One region of the Chryseobacterium sp. CCNWLW53 genome, then DNA from elsewhere that is predicted to be linked to it. Evidence: riboswitches for the same ligand, from Rfam matches in the RefSeq annotation. Region 1 holds a riboswitch; each other region holds the start of a gene.
What was found. Region 1 has a riboswitch for S-adenosylmethionine ahead of V6R96_RS04605 (TonB-dependent receptor domain-containing protein). Riboswitches for the same ligand answer to the same signal wherever they lie in the genome.
Positions count from the first base shown of each region.

Region 2: linked by a shared signal. The riboswitch ahead of V6R96_RS01315 (TonB-dependent receptor) and the one ahead of V6R96_RS04605 (TonB-dependent receptor domain-containing protein) in region 1 are both predicted to bind S-adenosylmethionine.
Region 3: linked by a shared signal. The riboswitch ahead of V6R96_RS00595 (alpha/beta fold hydrolase) and the one ahead of V6R96_RS04605 (TonB-dependent receptor domain-containing protein) in region 1 are both predicted to bind S-adenosylmethionine.

Region 1 covers NZ_JBAOJR010000001.1:977,687-982,302, forward strand. The annotation lists partial or broken gene V6R96_RS04600 (outer membrane beta-barrel protein) at 1-1,784, opposite strand, end outside; SAM-I-IV-variant riboswitch at 1,907-2,005, shown strand; gene V6R96_RS04605 (TonB-dependent receptor domain-containing protein) at 2,295-4,616, shown strand, end outside.
Region 2 covers NZ_JBAOJR010000001.1:269,686-274,301, reverse strand. The annotation lists gene V6R96_RS01330 (GYDIA family GHMP kinase) at 1-39, shown strand, start outside; gene pckA (phosphoenolpyruvate carboxykinase (ATP)) at 167-1,783, shown strand; gene V6R96_RS01320 (type II 3-dehydroquinate dehydratase) at 1,893-2,300, opposite strand; SAM riboswitch class I at 2,545-2,641, shown strand; gene V6R96_RS01315 (TonB-dependent receptor) at 2,725-4,616, shown strand, end outside.
Region 3 covers NZ_JBAOJR010000001.1:128,809-133,424, reverse strand. The annotation lists gene V6R96_RS00600 (MGH1-like glycoside hydrolase domain-containing protein) at 1-2,519, opposite strand, end outside; SAM riboswitch class I at 2,707-2,813, shown strand; gene V6R96_RS00595 (alpha/beta fold hydrolase) at 2,871-3,809, shown strand; gene V6R96_RS00590 (ACT domain-containing protein) at 3,811-4,616, shown strand, end outside.

The DNA of each region.
Region 1 (4,616 bases):
GGTAACCTGCATACAGATACATAAAGTTAATTTTGTCAGGGTTAAAATTAAACTTCATGATCTCGCTCATTGGCTTGCTGAAAATCATAAACGGTATAGGAAGACCTACATTAAAGTTATGAATTTTCATATTCGAAATATTCACCTGTTTATTGTAAAGGTTCTTGCCGTTTTTCATAATGATCTGTGCTACCTGATCTTTTGCAGAACTTACACTGTACCCAATGAAGGCATAATCAAACGCCGAAACTTTCAATTCATAATTATCAAAAATCGTAGGCTGAAGATCCGGGTTACCGGTAACTTCCGTATTCGGGCTGGCAAAGATGACGTTATTCGGGTTCAGGGCAGAAATGCTTGGCAGCGTGATTTTTTTATTGTAATTCGCTGCAACATACACCTGGTTCATCAGGCTATACTGTACGCTTGCATTCGGAAAAAGCTTGAATTTATTGAAAGGTGTTAAATCTCTTTCCAGAACAGCATTATCCTTTATGGTTCTTGTAATCCCGGAAATATCATAATTTTCCGCTCTTGCTCCTAAAGTAAAGTCAAACTTTTTCAGTTTTGCCTGAAATTCAAGGTAGGTAGAAGCCGTCTGTCTTTGGTACTCCAGGTTGGTCAAACCTTTACTTTCCGTATCATAATCCTGTCTCTCATATAAACCTCCCAAACTCACTTTTCCACCGTCCAGAAGCTTGATCGGCTGTGAATAATCTACCTTGAAGTTAGCAACCCTCATATCCGATTTATTATCAAGTACATTTTCGCCGCCTACATTAAGGAAAGGCTGCCAAATATCCGTATAAAAGCCTCTCTGGAAGAAATTGTCCTGAGAGAATTTAGATGTAGCCTTAGTATATCCAAACTGGAAGTCCAGCTTTTGAGACTTTTCGCTGAAACGCTTCTGATACGTTACAACAGCTTCCTGCCTCAGGTTGTTGGTATGAGCGACATCGGATGCTTCATAATCAGCTTCCCGGTACTTGACAGGATTAAGGCTGACAGGGATGTCGGCAAGGCCTGTACTGGCTGTATAATTGTCATTATTGTTGTGATAAATATCGTAGTTCAGCAATAATCTGTCCTGTCCAAGATCAAAAGTCAACCCTGATTTTGCAAAATATCCGCGTCCTATTCTGTCCGTATTGTTGTGAAGAAGAACATCCTGATCGCCATTCAGCATATTTTCGCGATAGTTTTGACCAACATTCAGCTGCCATCCGAAATATTTATTTCTGGCATTTAAGTTTAATGAATTGGTGGTTCTGCTTCTGAATTTATCGTAATTGGTAAACGAATAATTTCCAGAATACGTTGCTGTTAAATACTTATTGGCATTCTTATTTGTAATGATATTCATGATGGCACCTCCTGAAGTAGCCGGATATTCCGCTCCCGGCTGCGTGATCACTTCAATTCTGTCTACCGAGTTGGCAGGCATCCCTTCAAGAAAAGAATTCAGTTCGTTTGAAGTAATATTTAAAGGTCTTCCGTTCAGGCAAACATCCAGGATTTTTCCCTGGTACATCATTCCGGCAATATCTGTGGAAACCAGTCCCGGAAGTTTCTTTATACCTTCCAGAACATTCCCGTTATTAAGCTGTGGCTGTTCAGAAAAGTCAAAAATAGTACGGTCTGCTTTCTGTTCAACGGCTTTTTTAGTTTTGGTAATGACTACGCCTTCAATCTGTTTCTCCTTGTCTGGGGTGTTGTTGTTTTTTTCCCTGTGAATAAGCAAAAAAAGACGCCAGCAAAGACAGCGTGAATATAGTTTTTCTCATAATGTTTTTTTACTACTATCCAGTTAGACGTAAAAAAAGCTCATTTGTTACGGCGAAATTTGCGAAAAGTTAAATTTTTGGGCAATTATTTTTTTTATTCCGAAATAATTATATCTTTGCCAGGTAATTATCAAGAATCTCATAGATGGGATAGCAACCTGCAAAAACAAGCAAGGTGCTGAAATAGATAAGCCGGCATGCCCGGAAAAAATGTTTATTCTCTATTTTCTTCCCATCTTGACATTTTTGTTTTAAAAATAAAATCAATGTTTAAAGACAAGGGAAACCACAAGACCAATTTAAATTTTCGTTTCTCAGATCATGAAGTATCACTTCGTTATTCTGACTTGCTTTCATGCCATACTCACATGCGCATGTGTTGTTGTTTCTAGACTTCTTTAAAAAATAATTCAATCATTCAGGCTTTTGATCGCAACCTTAAAATAAAGGTTGCAGGAATTCTGTTGCCTGAAATCAACCAACAATCAGTAATTAAAAATAGAAAAACACATGTACAACTTCAACAAAAAAACAATCATAGCATCAGCAACTTTTATTTCTGCATTTTATTTCGGGCAGACGGATTCCATATCTTCTAAAAAGATCGATGATGTAGTGATCCTAGGATCCAGAGGGGCTGGAAGATCACTTACAGAAACTCCGGTTCCGGTAGATATCATCAATATTTCCAAGATTCTGAGACAAAGTCCCGTGAATAATATAAGCCAGGCGCTTAACTATGTAGTGCCTTCATTTTCTTCCACATCGCATACGGTGAACGACGGAACGGATTTTGTGGATCCTGCTCTGCTAAGAGGACTTGGCCCGGACCAGGTGCTGGTATTGCTTAACGGAAAAAGAAGATACCAGTCCTCGCTGATCAACGTTACCCTTACCCCTGGAAGAGGTTCGGTAGGAACGGATCTTAACGCAATTCCGGCTTTTGCTTTAGAGAAAATAGAGGTCCTGAGAGACGGGGCTTCAGCCCAATATGGTTCTGATGCCATTGCAGGAGTAGTGAATTTAGGTTTAAAGAAAAGACTTGGACTTTCAGGACAGGTATTTTTAGGAGGATATGCTTCACCTGTTGCCAATAATTTTTCAGGAGGAATAGATGGGCAGACCATTTCTGCTGATCTTAACTATGGAGCAAAGATCGGGGAGAAGGGATTTATTAATGTAACAGGTTCCGTGCAATACCGTGATCCATATTCAAGAGCGGGAGAACGTCAGGGACCCATCTTTAATGCTTATAATGCCATTAATTACAGAGCATTGCAGAACGGAGTGAATATCGATGGATTATATAAAAACATTACCAATACTTCCAACACTCAGCAGATCATCAATACAGTCAAGCAATATGCATCACAGGTTGATTATTTTTCGCAGGATTTTAAAAATCAGATATCAGGAGCTAACAGTATTACGGCATTGCAGGGGTTACTGGGAAAAGATTTTACTGATCAGGAACTTGCATACAGAGGTCTGGAAAGAAAAGATTTCAGCCTTAGGGCAGGACAGTCCAAGCTGCAGTCTGCACAGCTTTTTTTCAACTCTGAAATTCCGGTTAATGAAGACTGGAAAGTGTATTCCTTTGGAGGATACAGCTACCGTTTGGGAAATGCAGGTGGATTTTACCGTCTTCCGAATACAGAAAGAAACATCAATGCTGTTACCCCGAATGGATACTTGCCGCAAATTGAAGCCAATGTGAATGATTATTCTCTAGCCGGAGGAATCAAAGGAAAATGGAACGGCTGGAATGTGGATCTGAGCAATACTTTTGGTAAAAATGCTTTTAATTTTGGAGTGGTGAACACGTTTAATGCTTCTTTAGGAGAAAATTCTCCAAGAACCTTTGAAGCAGGAGGCTCAGAATTCTTACAAAATACGCTGAATCTTGATTTCTCAAAAAAATATGATGTGTTTCATGGCCTGAATGTGGCTTTTGGAGGGGAATACCGTTATGAAAACTATAAAGTAAATGCGGGTAATGAAAACTCCTATGTTTCTTATGATATTTTTGGACGTGTAGTGACTGCTGCTACCCCTGACAATGAAAAAGTAACTGACTTTTTTGGAGCTACAAGACCAGCCGGATCACAGGTTTTCCCCGGATTCAGCCCGGATAACGCCGTTTCCGGAAGCCGAAACAGTGTTGCCGCTTATGCTGATGTGGAAATTGAACCTACGGATTGGTGGCTGGTAGAAGGAGCTGTGCGATTTGAAAATTATTCTGACTTTGGTTCTACCTTTAATTATAAGCTGGCAACGAATGTAAGGCTGGCTAAAAACTTTAACTGGAGAGGTGCAGTTTCTACAGGTTTTAGAGCACCATCTCTGGCACAGATCTATTACAGTTCAACCTCTACATTGATCCAGAAAGGAGAAACTACCCAGGTAGGGACTTTTAGAAATAATTCCGAAGCAGCTCAGGCTTTGGGAATTCCCAAACTGAAACAGGAGACGTCACAGTCGTACAGCACAGGAATTACATGGAAGATTCCGGCTTTAAGTCTGGTATTTACGGCAGACGCCTATCTTATAAAAATTAAAGATAGAGTAGTGCTTACCGATTTGTTCTACCGTCCGGAAGGAAGTTTTGCGCCGGGTTCAGACCAAGCCGTGCTACAGGGAGCGTTCGATCTTGCAAGAGCCAGTGCTGCGAATTTCTTTGCTAATGCAGTAGATTCCCAGACAAAAGGGCTGGATATTACAGTTTCTCAGAATACAAGAATTTCGGAAGGGATATCTCTGGAAAATAACCTGGGACTTAATTTTAATCAGACCAGAAGAGTTGGTGATATCCATGCTTCGCCTAAACTGGTA
Region 2 (4,616 bases), 710 kb from region 1:
AATACTGTTTTCGAATGGTGTGATATAATTGATTTATAATCAATAATTTACAATCCTGTTTTTTTATTTGTCATTCTGACTTATATCATTATATTTAAACCACCTTTAACAAATAATTAATATTAATTTTGTTGAGCCCAATAAAGAAATAGAAAATATAAGTAAAATGAAACACGCTAAAATCATCCAGGATTTAGAAAAATTAGGGATTAAAGGGAATTATGAAGTCGTCTATAACCCGTCTTACGAAGAGTTATATCAGGCTGAGGTAGCTCCTGAAAATCAAGGCTTTGAGAAAGCTGAACTTACGGAATCTGGTGCAGTATCAGTAAAAACCGGAATTTTCACAGGTCGTTCACCTAAAGACAGATACATAGTTCAGGATGATGTTACAAGAGACACAATTTTCTGGGATGGGAAAGTAAACCTTCCTACTACAGCAGAAAATTTTGATGCTTGTAAAGGATTAGTGCTGAACCAGCTTTCTGAAGCTAAAAAAATCTATGTCGTTGATGCTTTTTGTGGTACCAATACAGATACCAGATTAAAAGTAAGATTTATTGTAGAAGTAGCGTGGCAGGCGCATTTCGTTACTAATATGTTTATCCGCCCGTCTCACTACGAGCTTGAAAACTTTGGAGAGCCGGATTTCACAGTAATCAATGGTTCCAAAACCACCAACCCGAACTGGGAAGCTCAGGGACTGAATTCTGAGAACTTCATTATGTTCAACCTTACTGAAAAACTACAGATCATCGGAGGTACTTGGTACGGAGGTGAAATGAAGAAAGGGATGTTTGCCATGATGAATTATTACCTTCCATTGAAAGGAATGGCTTCCATGCACTGTTCTGCCAACGTAGGTGAAGAAGGTGATGTAGCGCTTTTCTTCGGTCTTTCCGGGACTGGAAAAACAACTTTATCCGCGGATCCTAAGAGATTCCTGATTGGTGATGATGAGCACGGTTGGGATAATAATGGTGTATTCAACTATGAAGGAGGATGTTATGCTAAAGTTATTGACCTTTCAGAAGAAAAAGAACCGGATATTTTCAGAGCGATCAAAAGAGATGCACTTCTTGAAAACGTAGTGGTAAACAACGGAATTGCTGACTATAAAGACGGATCTATCACAGAAAATACAAGAGTATCTTACCCGATTTATCATATCAACAAAATTGTTCTTCCTTCTAAGGCAGGACATGCTAAAAAGATCGTTTATCTTTCTGCCGATGCATTTGGAGTATTGCCTCCGGTTTCTATTTTAGATGAAAACCAGGCACAATACCACTTCCTTTGCGGGTACACTTCCAAACTGGCGGGTACAGAAAGAGGAATTACTGAACCGGAACCATCTTTCTCTCCTGCGTTCGGAGAAGCTTTCCTTACCCTTCACCCAACCATGTATTCTAAAACATTGATCGGAAAAATGAAGGAGCACGGAGCTAAAGCTTACCTGGTAAATACGGGATGGAACGGAACTGGAAAGAGAATTTCTCTTAAAGATACCAGAGCAATCATTGATGCAATCATTGACGGTTCTATTGAAAATGCTCCTAAAGCTCAGGTTCCGATTATGAACCTTGAAATTCCTACACAGCTTCCAAATGTTTCTGAAGGCATCCTGGATCCTAGAGAAACATACAGCAGTGCTGCAGAATGGGAAGAAAAAGCAAGAGATCTTGCGACAAGATATATCAAAAACTTTGAACAGTATTGCGATACTGAAGAAGGGAAGAAGTTAATTGTTTCAGGACCACAGCTTCAGCAGCAGACTACTTAATACAGCAAAAGCCTCATCACCCGATGAGGCTTTTTATTTTAATGATATCAGAAATGTCATGCTGAGCGGAGCCAAAACATCTTATCCAAAAACATTGCAATTCTGTTTATTATTTCAAGCTTAAAATCGCTAGTCTGTACCCATCCATTCCAAAGCCGGACAATACCGCATCCGTATTAGCTGCCGTAACAGATTTCTGACGGAATTCCTCTCTTTTGTAAATATTACTGATATGAACCTCTATTTTCAGTTTTCTGATGTTTTTCAGGCAATCCGAGATAGCATACGAATAATGAGTATAGGCTCCGGGATTAATTACCAAAGCATCAAAGTCATCTTCCTGTAACCTGTTGATAATCTCTCCTTCAATGTTGGACTGATAATAACTTAATTCATGAGATGGAAATTCAGTTTTTAATTTTTCCAAATAATCCTCCATAGAAATATTTCCATAGATTTCAGGTTCTCTTGTTCCCAGTAAATTAAGGTTCGGGCCGTTTATAATTAAAACTTTCATGTTATAAATTTAAATAGTTTAGTTTGATTATAGAACTTTTTTTTGTACTAATTATCCATTTTGATTCTTTGTATTATATGTAATGATATTTGTCATGTTTAAATATTTCGTAATTCTATAACTCTTTGAAATTCTAAGTTTTGAATAAAATTTAAGTTAATTTTTGGAAATATTTCATAATAAAATTTAAAGTCTACTTGTTTTGTAGACTAATTGTTTTTAGATTTGCAAACATATTTCGATCGGCTTATAAAGAAAGATGGAGGGAACTGACCCTGTGAAATCTTAACAACCTGCCCTGGGCAAGGTGTTACATTCAGCCTATAAAGGAAAAATAAGCACTTGGTTTATCGTATTGAGCGATGCCCTTTGCTGTCTTTTCTGCAAAGGGCAAGTTTTCAATATATGATAAATAAAATTGATTATGATTAGTAAAAATTTAATTAATTCTAAAGTTTGGATTCCACCTGTTGCTGTATTTTTCTTAGGAATAATGGGCGTACAGGCTCAGACCCAAACTAAAAAAGATACGGTTAACGAAAAGGAAATCGATGAAGTGGTTGTCATTGCTTATGGTAAGGCTAAAAGAACAAGTTATACCGGTTCAGTAGCTACCATATCCAGTGATAAAATCAATAACAGACCGGTTACCAATATTACAAAAGCGCTGGAGGGGCAGGTTCCGGGAATTCAGGCAGTAAGTGCCTCCGGACAGCCGGGTTCTACTGCTTCTGTGAGAATAAGAGGGGTTGGCTCCATAAGTGCTTCAAGTGATCCGTTGTATGTGGTAGACGGAATTCCTTTTGACGGAAACATCAATTCCATCAGCCCCAATGATATTGAATCCATCAGTGTTTTGAAAGATGCAACGGCAAGTTCATTATATGGTTCAAGAGGAGCTAACGGGATTATTATCATCACAACAAAATCTGGTAAGAAAGGAGAATCAAGAATCAATTTTAATATCAGTCAGGGATTTTCCAGCAGAGCGGTAAAGGATTATAAGCAGGTAAGCACGGATCAATATTTTCAGCTGTATTGGGAAGCATTGAGAAACGGGTATAAATCGGGACAGATCACTTCTCAGCAGGCAGCACAGATGGCGAGTGATAACCTGACAACTGCTTTGGGAATCAATCCTTACGGAGCTGGTTTTCCCAACCCTGTAGGGACAGACGGAAAGCTTGTTCCCGGAGCAAAAGCATTGTGGAATGATGACTGGAGAGATATTCTTCAAAGAACAGCTTCCAGAAGCCAGGTGGATTTTGATATCAGTGGAGGCAGCGAGAAAAGCAATTATTTCTTTTCATTAGGATATCTTGATGACAAAGGAATTGCTATAGAATCTGGATTTCAAAAATTTTCCACCAGGTTAAAAATTAATTCGGAAGTAAAAAAATGGCTGAATGCAGGTGCTAATTTAAGCTATACCAACAGTATTCAGAATGCGCCGCCGTCTTCAGATTCGAGAACAGACAATATCATTAATGCGGCAAGGGTAATTCCGTCTTTCTATCCGTATTATGAAAGAAATGCAGATGGAAGCTATGTGCTGGATGCTGGAGGAAATAGAATTTATGATTTCGGGAAATACCGGCCTACAAGTGCATTGCAGAATCAAAATGCAGCGGCAACACTGCCTCTGGATAAGAACGAGAATAAAGAAGACAATTTCTCAGGAAAAGGTTTTTTAGATTTTACTTTCCTTCCGGAGCTGAAATTTAAAACTAGCTTTTCTGTTGATTTGGTGAACTATAACGGTCATTACTATTCAAATCCTCTTATCGGAGAAGGCAGTGAGATCGGTGGTTCTGTAACGAAATCAAACAGTAGAACATTATCTTATACAACCAGTAATATTCTGACTTTCGATAAAAAATTCGGGAAGCATCACCTTAATGTTTTAGGAGGACAGGAATTCTATAAATATGATTACCAGACGATATCCGGTTCCAGAAGCCAGTTTTCGCTTCCTTACTATTATGAGCCTGATGCAGCAGCTCTGTTGGGAAGCTTTAGTGGTAACAGCGACAAATTCTCTTTGTTGAGTTTCCTCGGAAGAGCGGAATATGATTTTAACAATACTTACTTTTTATCAGTATCCGGAAGGGCAGACGGTTCTTCAAGATTCTTTGCAGATAACCGATGGGGAAAATTCTGGTCAGTAGGAGCTTCATGGAAAGTTTCAAATGAAGATTTTATCAAGAACCTAAATGTCTTCAACCAATTGACACTGCGAGCAAGTTATGGCGGACAGGGGAATGATAAATTAAGAAGACCTAACGGATCCTCTCTTTACTATGCTTATCAGGAATT
Region 3 (4,616 bases), 850 kb from region 1:
TATTCAAAGAAAGTAATATAATCTTTAAAATGTTCATCATAGTTAAACTTGGCATTACCTCCGTTAAAAGGTCTCTGCCCATCTTCATCCTTTAAAAACAGCGAACATAATCTTTTGCTGATATTCTGTGCCACTTCATCCAGGTTTTTTTTCTCACCACTTCCGGTAGGGAATTCTACCTTTAAGCTGTTGCCATAATAAAAATGAAAACGCTGTAAACTTTCCACGATCAGGAAATTGATTGGAAACCAGATAGGTCCTCTCCAGTTACTGTTGCCACCGAACATCCGGCTATCACTTTCTGCAGGCGTATAATACACTACATTTTCCGTTCCGTGAACTGAGAATACAAACGGATTTTCCTCATATACTTTTGACATGGCACGGATCCCATAGGAGCTCAGAAATTCGTTCTCATCAAGCATCCTTCTCAAAACCTTTGTCAGTCTGTTCTTACGCAAAATGCTCATCAGGTGCTTTCTGCCTTGTCCTTCCTCGTCCCAGTGGGAAACCAGCTTCGTAAGTTCAGGTTTGTTTTTTAATACCCAGTCCATTCTTGCCTGAAAATTAGGCATTTTTTCCAGTAATTTATGATCTACAATTTCTACGGCAAACATCGGGATTAATCCTACGATGCTTCTCAATTTTAAAGAAACACTATCCCCGTTACCAAGCTGCAGCACGTCATAGAAAAAGCCGTCCTCTTCATTCCATAAACCTTCCTTGCCTTCACCCAGATTTTCCATAGCTTCTGCGATATACAGATAATGTTCAAAAAACTTGATGGCCATATCTTCGTATACCTGATAGTACTGAGCAAGCTCCATAGCAATCCGCATCATATTAAGAGCGTACATAGCCATCCAGCTTGTTCCGTCAGCCTGTTCAAGATGTTGCCCATCCTTCAGCTCCATATTACGGTCAAAAGCACCAATGTTATCCAGACCAAGGAATCCGCCGCCAAAAATATTGTTACCGCTTTTATCCTTTCGATTCACCCACCATGTAAAATTCAGAAGGAGTTTCTGGAAAACCTTTTCAAGGAATAAAAGATCAGGTTTGCCATTTTGCTTTTCATCAATCTTAAAAACACGGAAGCATGACCATGCATGTACCGGTGGATTTACGTCGCTCAGGTTCCATTCATAAGCAGGCAGCTGCCCATTCGGATGCATATACCATTCCTTTGTTAAAAGCAGAAGCTGCCCTTTGGCAAACTCTCCGTCGATGATAGAAAAAGGAACGCAGTGAAACGCCAGATCCCACGTTGCATACCAAGGGTATTCCCATTTATCAGGCATGGAAATGATATCCTTATTGTGAAGATGGTTCCATTCCGTATTTCTAACATATTCATTGAAGTTTCTGGGAGCTTCGTAGTTCGGATCGCCCTTCAGCCACTTTCCTACATTATAATGATAGAACTGTTTGTTCCAAAGAAGCCCTGCAAACGCCTGCCGTTGAACATTCCTTTCATCCTCATTCGTCGTTTCGCTCTGAATCTCATTGTAGAACTCATCCGTCTCGGCAATTCTGGTATTGAAGATCTCATCAAATTGATCAAAAGGTTCATCTGTTTCATCGGGACATAGCCTGAAATCAAAAATTTTGGACTGTCCCGCTCCAATCATTTCATCAATAATAAAAGATGCTTTGGTACCCCTTTTTTCAGGATTTACCGTATTACTTCCATAAATGATATGATCATTTATTCCATCTTTAAAATAGGTGTTTCCCGGATAAGGAGCTCCATATAATTTTGGGGTATTGGTTTCATTTTCACAGAAAGTACTTTTAGCCGCAAGATTTCTTGAATAGAGTTTTTTGATCGAAATGCTGTCGTGATTAATATCAATACATCCGTCATAGGAAGCATTCATTTGGCCCTTATATGTATTGTAACCCCATTTCCAGTTATTTCGGAACCAGGCGGTTGGAGCTATAACGATGGGAGCATCCTGCCGGCTTCTGTTGTGAACTGTTACTCTTGCAAGAATATCATTGTGGTCTCCCTTACAATATTCAATGAAAATATCGAAATATTCATCGTTATTAAAAATTCCCGTATCAAATATCTCATATTCAGGTTCCTTTTTGCTTCTCCTACCATTTTCTGCAACAAGATCATCGTAAGGAAATGCATTGATCGGATATTTATACACCATTTTCATATAGCTGTGGGTAGGTGTATTATCTAAGTAATAAAAGAGTTCTTTGATATCCTCTCCGTGATTACCCTGAGGATTGCTTAAACCAAAAAAGCGCTCTTTTACAATTTTATCTTTTTTGTTCCAAAAGGAAAAGGCAAAACAGAAAATCTGCTTTACATCGGAGATTCCAGCGATCCCTTCCTCGCCCCATCGGTAGGCATAACTTTCTGCATTATTATGGTTGGCGTAATGCCAGGCATTTCCGTTCGGGCTGTAGTCTTCGCGTACATTTCCCCATTGCCGGTTGCTGACGTATGGACCCCAGTTTTTCCATTTAGAATCTTGTAATCTTTCTTTTTCAACAGTCATATTTCATCACTTTTCAAGTACGAAGTTAGTTTTTTTGAAAAATAATTCCAATTCCTTCCGCCTGAAGAATTATTAACATAGCCTTGAAACACTTATTATTACACGGTTTTTTAATATTAAATATTTTTTCTTTTAAAATTTAAAAGAAAAGACTTATCTTTGCCGAGCGTTCATTCAAATATTGAAAATGTTATCAAGAAAGGTTGAGGGATTAGACCCTATGAAACCTTAGCAACCCTTTGTGCAAGCAGAGAAGGTGCTACGTTCTACCAATTTATTTTGGACAGATAACTTACTGAAGTTCTTTTCAGCCATTCCTGTGGCATTTTCAATTGTATTAAAATAATAGAATTGAAAACAGAACTAAACTATATTAATCTTTCGTATCGTACCTATTCCCAGAAGGAATACCATATCCCGTTGACTTATCAGATCTTCGGGAAAGACTTGTTTACAGCACCTGTTATATTGGTAAATCATGCTTTAACCGGAAATTCAAATGTTTCCGGTGAAAAAGGATGGTGGAAAAAGCTGATCGGTGAAAATCAGGTTATTGATACGACTCAATATACCGTTCTGTGTTTCAATATTCCCGGAAACGGATATGATCATTTTTTAATTGACGAATACGAAGACTTCACGCCTTCAGATATTGCAGAAATATTCCTGAAAGGGCTTGAAGCTTTACATATCAAAAATCTGTATGCCATTATCGGAGGTTCACTCGGAGGAGGGATTGCGTGGGAAATGCTTGCCAAGCAACCACAGTTGGCGGAGATCTTCATTCCTATTGCCTGCGATTTTAAAACGCACGACTGGCTTCATGCGCAGTGTCTGGTTCAGAAATTTTTACTGAACGGAAATGATGAGCCCCTGCAGAAAGCAAGAATTCATGCTATGCTGTGTTACAGAACACCTCAGTCCTTAAATGACAGATTTCAAAATAGATACGATCAAAAAAATCAGCGGTTAGAGTCCGAAGATTGGCTGGTTTATCACGGAAATTCATTAAACGAAAGATTTAGTTTAAAATCCTATAAACTGATGAATCACTTGCTGATGAATATGAACACTGAAGAAGAGCAGTTAACAAAAATCAGTGCCCGAATGCACTTAATTGCAGTAGATACAGATTTATTTTTTCCCGCTTCAGAAATTCGAATGTGCTTTGATCAGCTGAAAGAGAAAAAGAAAGAGGTTTTCTATCATGAAATACAGTCAATTCACGGGCATGATGCCTTCCTAATGGAATACGAACAATTAAATACTATCATAAAAAATATTTTGTAGAATGAGAAATGCTAACGAAATAAAGTTTTTAAAGAACAGATCAATCATCAAATTTGAAGGAGAAGATTTCCTGGGTGAAATCGGGATCGACGGAAGAATTTTTAAAGCGCTTACTTTGGCGCGCATCAGTGTAGGAGTGATCTCCCAACAGGCTATTGAAAACGGAATATCTATTCTGGTAAATGAGGCCGATGCAGAAAAAGCAGTGACTTGCCTGATCGATGAGTTTGAAGCAGAAAGGAAATCAGGAAAGGTTTCACAGATTTACAGCATCAATAATGTTTCCGTACTTGGGTTTGTGGCGGAAGATTTCAATAAAGTACTTGCAGAATTAGCCAGAAATAATGTCTTTCCACTTCTTCTCAACCAGGTTGCGGCCGAAAAGAGAGTGAATATTGTCGTTACCTCTTCCCAGGATGAGAAAACGAAGAATATCATTGAATCCGAAATTTTCAAAAAGCCTAAGACCGTTCACTTGGCAATCATTGGTCACGGAAATGTAGGCAAGACTTTAATAGAGCAGGTTTTACAATCTTCTGAAGAAATCAAAAGACGTAAAAAAATAGATCTTAAAGTGGTTGCAGTAGCCAATTCAAGAAAAATTGCATTCAATAAAAAAGGTTTTAATACAAATTGGAATGATGAGGTTTTAACAGCAGAACATCCGTCAAATGTTGAGGAATTAATCAACTTCTCAAAAGAAAACCAGCTGGAAAACCTGATCGTGGTAGATAATACGGCAAGCAAAGATTTTGTGAAAAATTACCATGCACTGGCTGAAAACGGTTTTGATCTGGTTTCATCCAA